Regions from separate parts of the Bifidobacterium fermentum genome, predicted to be linked through region 3. Evidence: riboswitches for the same ligand, from Rfam matches in the RefSeq annotation. Region 3 holds a riboswitch; each other region holds the start of a gene.
The links. Region 3 has a riboswitch for thiamine pyrophosphate ahead of QN062_RS02625 (TenA family protein). Riboswitches for the same ligand answer to the same signal wherever they lie in the genome.

Region 1 (4,078 bases), 170 kb from region 3:
GGATGCCAATGATGCGCCGCTCGACCCGGTTATGATAGAAGGCATCGAGATCCTCTGATATTGATGTTCCAGAGGCCTGAACGCAAGACGCGCCGAACGACTCGATGAAGGCAACGTCCTGCGATTCAGGCCTGAAGCAATTTCTCAGGTTTCCAACAAAGGGGTAGATTCCATGAGTATCATGAACGGCAACCGCAAGCTCTTCGAAGACGAGGGCAGGCCTGTTTCCATCGCGATTCTCGGTGCCGGCAACATTGCAAATGCCATGGCCCGGACGATTCAGGCCATGGGCACTGACGAACGATACGCAAATCTGGTCTCGCTCCATGCAGTCGCATCGCGAGACAGGAACCGTGCCGCCTCGTTCGCCGAACGATTCCACGTTCCAGTGCATTACGGATCCTATGAAGAGCTCGTCGAGGATGACGAGGTCGATCTGGTGTACATTGCGACACCTCACAACTTTCATGCCGAACAGGCAATCCTATGCATGAAGCACGGCAAGAATGTCCTTGTCGAAAAGTCCTTCACCGCGAACCGCGAGCAGGCCGACGCGGCTCTTGGAGTTTCGGAATCCACAGGCATGCTCTGCACCGAGGCGATATGGACACGATACATGCCTTCGCGCACCATCATCGATGATCTGCTGCTATCCAACGCCATCGGTGACGTGACGGCCGTGACGGCCAATCTGGGCTACCCGTTGACCGGAGTGAAGCGATTGGTGGATCCGGATCTGGCTGGCGGAGCATTGCTTGACGTCGGCATCTACCCACTGAACTTCATCGACATGGTCCTGGGACCGCAGCAGATTTCGTCGCTTGAGAGCAGCGCCTCGTTCTTCGAGACCGGAGTCGATGCGCAGAGCTCGACGACGCTGCATTATGCGAACGGACACATGGGAGTCGCAAGCTGCTCGATGCTTGGCATGAGCGATGCACAGGGCATCATATGGGGCAGCAAGGGATACATGATATGCAGCAACATCAATGACATCGATGGCATTGACATCTATGAGGATGGGCATCGTCATGTACGGCATATCGATATGCCGCGCCAGCTTACCGGCTATGAGTATGAAGTCGCATCGGCTGCGAATGCGATTCTCGACGGAGAGAGCCAGTGCCCTGAAATGACGCATGAGGATACATTGCGCATGGTTTCGTTGGAAGACAGCATCAGGGACATCTGGGGAATGACATACCCATTCGAGGAGTGACGCCTTCCCTTTCCATCCAAGATGCTGTCCGGTGAGTGTCGAGCTTCCTGACGCTCACCTGGTCTCTGAGTCGAATATCATGCGTCCTGAGGCGAAATGCGACAGCGCCCCCGTCTTCGCTATCGCCAGGAAGAGATACCACATCAGGATGCCGGAAATGATGGCTCCCGAGATGCAGTTGGACATGACATTGGTGATCACATAGCCGCCTGTCGGATGTAGGCCTGACTGCAGGACGAACAAGGAATACAACGACCCGCCCAGACCCGTCACCAGACCGCACAATGCCGTCGACCACGCATTCCATATGCGATAGAGCAGGATTGCAAAGACAAGCTCACTGAAGATCCCCTGAACGAGTCCGGCGACAAGCGAGCCTGAGAATCCCCATTGGTTGCCGAATGCGAGTTCAAGCAACCCGCCGATCGTCTCTGCATAGATGGCGGCGCCCGGCTTGCGAACGATGAGCATGGCAAGCGGGCCGGCAATATACCAGAATCCGCTTATTATTCCCGAAAATCCAGGAATCAGACCCTCAAGGAAGGCGGCTGGCGCGGTTACCACCAGGTCGAACATCCAGAAGACGAGACCTGATGCGACGGCAATGACCGATGCGACGGTGATGTCGATGGGACGCCATCGGGTATGCAGGATGCGCCTGGCATTTCCATGCCGATTCAGGTCTGGTGTCACGGACGCTCGTGGAACAGCCGCGTCTTCGACCGATGTCACGGTCGAGATGGAACTGTCGGTTTTCTGTTGCGTTGATGCAGACATGCACTCCTCCGATAATCTCGTCCGAACGGGCATGGTTCCTTGCGAAGCGCAGCGGGTTCAGACATAGGTATCACGAGAAGGATTACCAAGATAGGAATTGACTTCGTTCGACGGTATTAGCCGCTTCACGTTCAACGGTCGGAGACTATGTCTCCCTCTCAGCTTTCCAGCTCCCGTGTCTTGCAGCAATCACGATAGGTTCCGGTCTGGACCAGTGGGATCGTCGCCGTGCAGAATCTCACGGATGCGCTTGAGTCTTGGCCCGATCTCATGTTCGTAGCCACGATCGTTGGGATGATAGTATTCACGGCCTTCGAGCTCCTTGGGCATATATTCCTGCGCCGCGACCGCGCCAGGAGCATCGTGGGCATATTGGTAGCCCTTATGGTTGCCCCATGCCTTCATCAACTTTGTCGGAGCGTTTCGCAGGTGCAGCGGCACCTCGCCAATGCGGCCTGCATCCACATCTGCAAGTGCGTCATCCATGGCCTTGTAGCTTGCGTTTGACTTTGGTGCCGTCGCAACCGCCACCACAGCCTCGGCGAGAATGATGCGGGCCTCTGGCATGCCAATCATCGCGACCGCCTGAGCCGCGGCAACGGTTGTCTGCAGAATCTGCGGAGCTGCCATGCCGACTTCCTCCGCCGAGGCAATCATGATGCGTCTTGCGATGAAGCGCGGGTCCTCCCCTGCTCGAATCATTCTCGCAAGATAGTGCAGCGCGGCGTCGACGTCCGAACCGCGCATCGACTTGATGAACGCGCTGATGACATCATAGTGGTCATCGCCCTGCCTGTCATAGCGGACGGTCGCCACGTCCATGACGGACGAGACGACATCAGGCTTGATGATCGGCTTTCTGGAACCCTTCTTGCGCTTCCTGTCGCCTGTCAGCGCACCCGCCGCAGCTTCCAGAATCGTAAGGGCCTTGCGCGCGTCCCCTCCTGACAGCCGCACTATCTGATCTACCGATTCCTCCTCGATCCTGACCTGGTCGTTCAGTCCCCGACTGTCTTTCACAGCCCTATGGACCAGGGATGAGAGATCCTCATCGTCCAAGGCATCGAGCTTGACGACGACCGAACGTGACAGCAGCGGCGAGATGACGGAGAAACTGGGATTCTCCGTGGTTGCGGCGATGAAGGTGACATCCCGGTTTTCGACGCTGGGCAGCAATGCGTCCTGCTGGGATTTGGAGAAACGATGCACCTCGTCGATGAAGAGGACCGTTTCCCTCCCCTCGGTGACCAGTCGCTCACGCGCCCGCGCAAGCACCTCGCGCACGTCCTTCACTCCCGAGGTGACCGCGGAGAGCTCTTCGAATTCACGTTCGGACTGATGGGCGACGATGTAGGCAAGCGTCGTCTTCCCAACCCCTGGAGGACCGAACAATATTACCGAGCTGGGCGAAGTCACCGAGCCCTGCGACGCTGGCATTGCCAGACGCTGCAATGGTGAACCGGCCTTCAGTGCCGCGGATTGGCCAAGCACCTCGGTCAGTGAGGTCGGTCTCATTCTCACGGCAAGTGGGCGGGTCATCGCATCATCGGGAATGTCGGCGGCGCTGAACAGATCTTGACTCATGCCACCCACTCTAATCCGTGGGGCTATCAACCCGCAGGACATTAATCCCAAGGCAGTCATTCACGTCATGATTGGCAGGCTGCACAGTTCAGCGTCTGCCAAAGCCGAATGCCCCTTGGCTGCAAGGCTTTCACATTTCATCTGCCTGTTCGCCCAGGGTTTCGATGGGCCCGACCCTGTAGTCCTCGAAAACCGCCTCGCCGCGGTCCTGGGTCTCCTTCAAGTCAACGTTCGCAGCGATGCCCCAATCGTGGTCGCCATCGGAGTCGGCGAATATCTGCCTGACGAACCAGCGATGCTCGGAACGTTCCATCCGCTCGTCCATCGTTATGAACTGAGCGGAACGCGCCTGTGCATCCACTCCGATCGATTCGTGTGCGTCATAGAGATCGTCAAGCGCATCCTCCCAGCGATGCACGCCATAACCCCAATCCGAATCCAAGGCACCCAGCTTCTCGGCCTCTTCGAAGGCGGCCAGCTGCACGCGGGTGAACATCG
Region 2 (4,078 bases), 510 kb from region 3:
TCGCACGATGCTTGGGCAGATGATGACCTCAGCGCCCTGCGATCGTTGCGAGGGGCATGGCACGATCATCGAGCACCCGTGCCAGACATGCATGGGGCATGGTCGCGTACAGACCAAGCGCAATGTGGGAGTCACCATACCTGCGGGCATCACCGATGACTCCAGACTCCGCCTTGCCTCTCAGGGTGAGGTCGGAGAAGGCGGTGGAGCGGCTGGGGACCTCTACATCGATGTCTCGGTGAATCCGGACCCTCAATACACCAGGGACGGCGACGACCTGCACTGCTGGATTCAGATTCCAATGAGCTGGGCAGTTCTCGGCCACGACATCGACATTGATACCTTCGATGGCAAGAAGACGCTCAGCATTCCGACAGGATGCCAATCCGAGGATGCGATTGCCTTGAAGGGGCTTGGCGTCACGAAGCTGCGGGCCCAGAGTGAGCGTGGGAACCTGGTTGCCCACATGGTCGTCGACACGCCGACCAAGCTCAGCGATAGGGAAGAGAAGCTGATGATGGAATTCGCGAAGCTTCACGATGCGGATGCCCACCACACCACCGGAAGATCGCGTCCGAAGCCAAAGGGCCGCAAGGGACTCTTCGGCCGAATCAAGGACGCCCTCGGCTGAGTTTTGCCGCAGAGAGGCCATCACAGGCATGAAAACTGATGAGATTGCGAGTTTTGCGGCAAGTGTGTGGCTTCATTCCTGATTTTCTGCCGTTTTCACTTGAAAATCAGCCAGAATTTATGCCCATTACTGTGAAATTGCCGCAAAACTCGGCAACCTCAGTTCCCGACGTAGAACAATGGTCGCAGAAGCCAGCGGGTCATCGGAGCTGTCCAAGCAGCGAACGGCACATGGAGCGATACTCGCTCACATAGCCACCGCCGAAGAACACGCAGTGGCCGGCTATGGGATAGAGCTGCCACAAGGTGTATCTCTGCTGGAAACCGGATGCCAGCCGATGCACTGACTGATATCCGTCGACGATCTGTTCGAGGTACGAGGCGCCGAAAAGATGCAGCATCGCGAGGTCCTCTTCGCGATGACCTCCGTGAGCCGCAGGATCGATCAGAACCGCTTGCGTTTCTCCGCCATCTGCCGTCCACATCAGATTCCCACTCCATAGGTCACCGTGCACGCGGGATGGACCGTCATCCTTGGCCGCTCCCAGAAGATCGGGAAGAGCCTCGACGATCTCTTCGGTCAGGCGCAGGTCGCTCTCGTTGAGAGCCCTGCGGTCGATGCCCATGCGAACCATCGGGAGCAGACGGCCTTCGGCATAGTACTCTGCAGGAGTGTCCCAGGAGCCAGTGTCCATCGGAACCGGATCCTGCAATGGTCCGAAGTAGCAGGTTCCTGAGTAGTCGCGGGGAGCCGAGCCGAAATGGTCGGCACCTGCGTCGTGCATGTGTGCCAGCGCAGCGCCAAAGTCGTACGCGGCCTTGGGAGTCGGCGAGGTTGAGTCGACACGCTCGATGTCGAGATAGTCCCTGCCCCAGTCATACACGTCGACCACACGGGGCCCGCCTTGGGATTGTGCCTCTCCCAGCCATTTCAGGCCCTTTCCCTCGCATTCAAAGAAGCCGGCCGGAGCATGCGCGCGGCTTTTGCGATATGTCGCCATATTGGAACCTCCTTGGTAGTATTCTTACGTTCATTGTGGGCATTCTGCGCGACAATGAGCCCATGAGGACGCATTGCCTGCGGTATATGTATCCTTTTGATTTGGAATGTCCATATTCGTCAATCAGCAATACGAGGCTTTATGAATTTCTTCGAAGCGATTTTTTTCGGCATCATTCAGGGATTGACTGAATTCCTGCCTGTTTCTTCAAGTGCGCACATCCGCATCATTGGAGCTCTTCTCGGAGACGATCCAGGAGCCGCCTTCACCGCAATCATTCAGATAGGCACGGAATCCGCGGTTCTGCTGTATTTCCGTCATGACATTGCAAGGATTCTCTCCCATTGGTACCGCTGCCTTATCGGCACCAATGGCAAGGACATGCACAGCCGTCTTGGGTCTGGCGACAAGGATGCCTCCATGGGCTGGTACATCATCGTGGGCACCCTGCCGATAGTGATCGCAGGGGTGCTGTTCCAAAAGCGCATCGAGACGAGTCTTCGCAATCTGTGGATCACGGTTTCCGTGCTCATCATATTCGGCCTGCTGCTGTGGTACTTCGATGCGAAAAGCAGGCAGATCAAGACTCTTGATGACATGAACATGAAGGAAGCCGCGATCTTCGGACTTGGACAGATGCTTGCCCTTATCCCAGGCGTTTCGCGGTCAGGCGGTACGATCACCTTCGGCCGCGCCATGGGGTATACGCGCGAGGCGGCTGCCAGAGTCAGCTTCCTCATGGCTATTCCTGCCGTGTTCGGCGCCGCGGTCCTGGAAACCGTCAAGGCCTTGGGCGACGCATCCTCCGAACCTGGATTCCCTGGCTGGGGTGCCACGATTTGCGCGACTCTCGTGAGTTTCATCGTCGGGTACATGGTCATCATCGCATTCCTCAAGATCATTTCGACATTCTCGTACAAGGGCTTCGCCATCTATCGAATCGTCGTCGCCGTACTGGTTGCGATCCTGATGGTTTCCGGCGTGATTCTTCCCATGGCAGGGCCGCAGAGCTGACCAGCGGAAGGCTTGATTCCACCTTGCGTCGGTGAAGCGACGATTCCTAGGCCTCGCAGTCTTGTCTGTGTCGCGGGTTAGCTTCGAAGCGTCGCAAGTTGCAGGGGAACTCATTTCGAGTTGAGATAGGCATGTGCCTGACCCTTAGAACCTGTTGGTTAATACCAGCGTAGGGAGGAACGATGGTGGAGAACGCCACGGAACGAATCAATAATCCAGAGGCAGCCGGGCAAGGCCCGGTGATGGCCTCGTATGAGGGAACGCATTTGGTTCCCGTGCTGACGATCGCAGGATCTGACTGCTCTGGCGGTGCCGGAGTGCAGGCAGATGTGAAGGCCATGAGTGCCAATGGCGTCTATGCGGAATCCGTAATCACATCGGTCGTCGCGGAGAATACGGCGAGGGTCATCAGCGTCCAGAACATCGATGTGAAGATCATCAGGGATCAGATCGATGCCGTGTTCGAGGACATCGTGCCAAGGGCCGTCAAGATCGGCATGCTCGACAGCCCGCAAATCATGCATGCGGTCGCTGACAAGCTCGACCAATACAGGCCGGAGCATGTGGTGATCGATCCGGTCATGTATGCCAAGAACGGCGCCGCCCTCATGGATCCGGACTGCATCGATACGCTGATCGATACGGTCATTCCCCATGCCGATGTGCTGACGCCCAACATACCTGAGGCCGAAAGAATCTGCGGCATCGGCATCGATGACCTGGATTCCCAGCGAGAGGCCGCTCGGCTCATACAGAAGATGGGGTGCAGAAGCGTGCTGGTCAAGGGCGGCCACGCCCAAGGCGACGCCAAGGACATTCTGTTCGACGGCGAAGGATTCCACGAATTCACGACTGCGCGCATACCCACCAAGAACACCCATGGGACCGGATGCACCTATTCCTCGGCGATCGCTGCGCAACTCGCGCTCGGATATGGGCGGAACCAGGCGATTGCCCGGGCGAAGCGCTATGTGACCGTAGCGATAGAGCACGCGCTCATGCTGGGCAGGGGAAACGGGCCCACCAACCATTTCTGGGATGTATACGAGCATGGTCTTAAGGATTCCGTGGTCGGCGGCAGTCCCAGCCGGGACGTGGACGGCGAGTAGACGAACCAGTCATCAGTGAGCGCCTCGTCCAATTTCAATCACTTCTCAATTACTGCCCGCGAAGATGGCAGTAATGCAGCAGGCTATGTCAAGGAGAGACCATGCAGGGCAGATCCAGAATGACCGAGGAGACATCCTCGAGCATCGCAGCGAGTTCTTTCACGGCCGATTCCACCCCGGAGCGGTCAGACGCGTCGAAGTCCGTTTCTGGACCGACCTTGCCCAACGAGGGGAAGGCGGCGATCTTCGACCTTGACGGCACCTTGCTCGATTCCATGGGAGTGTGGGATGCCATGGACGCGCGGTTCTTCAGGGAGCGTGGCA
Region 3 (4,078 bases):
AGATGCAAATGTGCGCGTGCAATCCGGGTGTCCGATGCGACACTCATCGCGTCGAGAATCGAGCGTCGAGCGTCGAGCGTCAAGTGACAGGGGTCTGCTGCCACTGCGCACCAATGCATGACGATGCTCAATGCCTGATATGCAGGCCATCCACAGGTGTGACGAAGACTCTGTGCCAAACAATCAGTGCACAAACCAAGTGCCCCATGACCGATGCCCAAACCGAGTGCCCATGACCGGTGCCCCGTTACCGGTGCATCGCCGTCAGCTCCGCCGATGCTTCATAGTGCGCACCGCTAGCGAAGGCCAGTAATCAGGCTGAGCAGCGAGGCCCAGACGGCGTGGATGCCGCCGAAGGATTGCGTCATCCACGTTGCGCCGATCCAGAGGAACAGCAGATTCCACAGTGCCCAGACAATGATCCACAGAAGTCCGGGAATGCCCGTCGTGCGTGATATCTGGTCGGCATCGGATCCCTGCCCCTGACCTCTGAAACGCATGGATTGCAGTTCGATCAGAGGGCGGATGCCGCCTAGCAGCATGAACCATGAGAGAAGGTATGCGGCGCTTGAGCGGATCTCGGCTTCCGCTCCCCAGGAGATTCCGGCGACGATGGCAATCGATGCCACGACCGCCACAATCCCGTATCCATTTCGGATGCGGGTGAGCATCAGCAGCAGAAGCAGCACCAGAATCCATAGTGCTCCGGTCACATACCCAGCGGTGGTGAGCCAGGCGCAGAGGATGCCGATCAGAGAGGGGGACGCATATCCTGCGAAGCAGGTGAGCGCGTACCCGAATCCCGAGGACTTTCCCGAACTGACCGTAACGCCGGAAGTGTCGGAATGCAGCTGAATGTAGTTCAGTCTCCTTCCCGAGATGAGCGCGGCGACGGCATGGCCGCCTTCGTGCGCGATGGTTATCGCGTTGCGGGTGATGCTCCACACCGGAGAGATGACGATAGCCAGAATCGAGAAGAGCAGCAGCAGCGTGAACAGACGCTGGTCCGGCGCGGGTACTGGGGTAAGCGATGCAGTCCAGATCGTGTGGAATATCTGTCGGACAGCATCGGCGATCGAACTGATGTCGGTGCCTGAGGCGAATTCATGAACCATGCTTCGAGATGATAGCGCCCAATTCTGCGATGCAGCTAAGTTTTTGGCACTGTTGAAGATATGAGTCCTCGATCTGGCTTGGCAGAACACCAAAAAGTGGCGTATTCACCATGGAATCCCGTCGCGTTTCGTCCTGGATACCTGAGGAAGTGCCAAAAACATTGATGCTCACCCTCTGAGCCGCGCGATTGCCTTCGATCAGCGGTACGCGTCGTTGAGAAATTCCAGTTCCCAGTGGGTGGCCTTCGCGAAGCGGGCAGACAGCGCGTGGTCGTCCGGGTCGCCGACGCGGTTCAGCTCATCGATCAGGAAGTCAACCCATTCGATGAACCCAGCCTCCCGATGGACCCTGACCCAACCGAGGTTCTGCTCCTTGCGTGGCAGAACCCTGCCCTGGTCCGTCAAACGCTGCGCCCATTCGAGATACAGCGATTCTGCGACGCAGAGCACCGCAAGTATGTTCGCATACCTTCGGGTATCCACAGTGTCGGCGTAGAGTCGGGCCATTCCCACCGATGATGGCGTGAGCGTGGGCCTGTCAAGCTCGGCTGGGGTCACCTTGAACTGACGGAAGCGGTCGCGAAAATAACTGTCCTCATCATTGGCGATGAATCCAAGCTGCCTGCCCAGACGTATCTTCGATTCAAGCCGGTCGGCCGATGCGACCGCCTGCCCAAGCAGCGAATAGAATCCGTCGGTATACTGCCAGTCCTGAATCAGATACTTCCTCAGAACCTTGTCGTCGAGCGTGTCTGAGACAAGCTCACGGTTGAATCGATGATTCACCGCAGCATCCCATTCCTCGCTGCATGCTGACTTGCATGTCTCGTAAGCAGTCGTCATATTCCCTGTTCCTTCCTCGGATCAGCCAGGCATGACTGACAACATGGCTGATTTCAATGGTTTCGGCCTGAGCGGCATTGCCGGGTTGAGGAAGGGCAATCCGATGGCGTGCGGCACGAACGGCCATATGCATGAAGACATCCCTTCGTCAGCATTATCTGCATCAGGTTCAACGGGTCTTTCTCAGCCGGACATCCGGCACCCCGTGTCAGGGCATAAAAATATCACCAGCTCACAACCTTCCGTCTGCCGTGACAGGGCGGGGTGGCGAGCTGGCGATGGCAGCATGCAGCGTCAGTCGAAGGTGACGACGACCTTCTCGGCGGTACCGGGCGTCTTCGCGGTCTCAAGGGCATCCAAGGCCTTCTCGAAGGGGAAGGTATGGCTGATGATCTTGGCGTATTGATCCCAGTTGTCGATGATGTCGTCGGTCACTTCAAAGATTTCGTTCGGGTATCCCATGGACCAGGCAATCGTGAGCTCAGAGGCGAGCACGGTGCTGAAGTCGAGTTCGACAGGCTTTTTGTGAACCGCGACGATGCCGAAGGTCGATCCATGCTTTGCCAGCTTCACCACGGACTGGGGCACGGAAGGAACCCCTGCTGCATCAAGATAGATGTCGGTTCCAGGGTGAACGCCACGCACATGCGCGGTCGAGCCGTCACCTTGAAGCTCAACCAGACGCTCTGCGAGATCTTCCTCCATCGAGTTGACGACCGCATCGGCGCCCATGGCAAGAGCCTTGTCCAGGCGATTCCGCTGCACGTCCACGACGACGATGTGGGACGCTCCCTCGCGGCGATATCCCATCAAGGCACCCAGGCCGATGGGCCCGGCACCGAATATCACCACCTTGTTGCCTGGCTTGGGATGCGTGCGATTCACCGCATGCAGCGCCACTGCCATCGGCTCGTTCAGAGCCGCGACCTTCCAGGGAACGGCTCTGTCGATGACACGCAGCTGCTTTCCAGGTTCGAAGTCCTTCACTAGCACGTATTCGCTCAAGGCACCTTGGGCGCCGCCGGAGCCGAGGAGCCCATCGGTGAAGGCCATCGTGTCTATGACGACATGGTCTCCCACCTCGATGCCCTTCACGCCTGAGCCAATTTCAGCGACCTCCGCTGCCGGTTCATGGCCAAGGGGAGTGGCGCCCTGACGTGGAGGTATGCCTCCGATATGCGTATAAAATGCATCCGAACCGCATATCCCGCACGCCTTCATCTTCAGAAGAACCTCATGCCTCGAAGGGGATGGTTGTGGAATTTCCTTCCAGGAGTTGATGTCTGGACCAGTAACATAAACGGATTTCATGGAGCCCTCCTCAAATACTGCCGTGTCGTCGATGACACCCTGAAGATGCCAGCTGATTGGCGTCTTCGATCCCCGCAATTCTAGCATGGACTGGCTTTGCGATACAGATGGAAAGATGAACCTGTTCGATGCCCAGCGGCGGTCTGTACCTTGTCGCCGTCACAACATATGGTGGCGCTTGTCAAATATCGCGCATTCGAAACCCGGGTGCGCACACACAGTCCAGGCCTGCACCTTGTAACGCGGGCCCCTGATAGCAAGGACGGCATCATGGCACAGTCGACCATCTCCATTTCACTCGACGGCGAAGCGAAGGAGGTGGAAAGCACTCAGACTGGCGTGGATCTCTTTGCAGATGACAAGAACATCATTGCCGTGAAGATCAATGGCACTCCCAAGGACCTGTATGCGTCCCTGCACGATGGCGACACAGTTGAACCCATTGCGCTCGACAGCGTGGACGGCATTGCCATCATGCGTCACTCATGCACCCATGTCATGGCTCAGGCAGTTCAGATCATCCGTCCAGATGCCAAGCTTGGCATCGGACCGGTCATAGATGACGGATTCTATTACGACTTCGACGTCGAAAAGCCCTTCACACCGGAAGACCTGAAGGCCATCGACAAGGAAATGCACCGCATCATCAAGTCCTCGCAGCGCTTTGAGCGTCGCGTCGTCACCGAGGACGAAGCTCGTGAGGAAGAGAAGGACCAGCCATACAAGCTGGAATTGATTGGCGTCAAGGAAGCTGAAATCGACAGCGACGCTCAAACCGAGGTGTCGACCGGCGAACTGAGCATGTACGA

Region 1: linked by a shared signal. The riboswitch ahead of QN062_RS01925 (ECF transporter S component) and the one ahead of QN062_RS02625 (TenA family protein) in region 3 are both predicted to bind thiamine pyrophosphate.
Region 2: linked by a shared signal. The riboswitch ahead of thiD (bifunctional hydroxymethylpyrimidine kinase/phosphomethylpyrimidine kinase) and the one ahead of QN062_RS02625 (TenA family protein) in region 3 are both predicted to bind thiamine pyrophosphate.

What each region holds. Positions count from the first base shown of each region.
Region 1 covers NZ_CP129683.1:481,312-485,389, forward strand. Annotated here, with positions in the region: gene QN062_RS01915 (peptidylprolyl isomerase) at 1-58, shown strand, start outside; gene QN062_RS01920 (Gfo/Idh/MocA family protein) at 173-1,219, shown strand; gene QN062_RS01925 (ECF transporter S component) at 1,274-1,996, opposite strand; TPP riboswitch at 2,082-2,183, opposite strand; gene QN062_RS01930 (replication-associated recombination protein A) at 2,186-3,580, opposite strand; gene QN062_RS01935 (DEAD/DEAH box helicase) at 3,711-4,078, opposite strand, start outside.
Region 2 covers NZ_CP129683.1:140,651-144,728, forward strand. Annotated here, with positions in the region: gene dnaJ (molecular chaperone DnaJ) at 1-631, shown strand, start outside; gene QN062_RS00535 (fructosamine kinase family protein) at 831-1,631, opposite strand; gene uppP (undecaprenyl-diphosphatase UppP) at 1,773-2,645, shown strand; TPP riboswitch at 2,738-2,838, shown strand; gene thiD (bifunctional hydroxymethylpyrimidine kinase/phosphomethylpyrimidine kinase) at 2,828-3,754, shown strand; gene QN062_RS00550 (HAD family hydrolase) at 4,030-4,078, shown strand, end outside.
Region 3 covers NZ_CP129683.1:650,124-654,201, reverse strand. Annotated here, with positions in the region: gene QN062_RS02630 (M50 family metallopeptidase) at 297-1,115, opposite strand; gene QN062_RS02625 (TenA family protein) at 1,314-1,958, opposite strand; TPP riboswitch at 2,082-2,174, opposite strand; gene QN062_RS02620 (zinc-binding dehydrogenase) at 2,253-3,269, opposite strand; gene thrS (threonine--tRNA ligase) at 3,540-4,078, shown strand, end outside.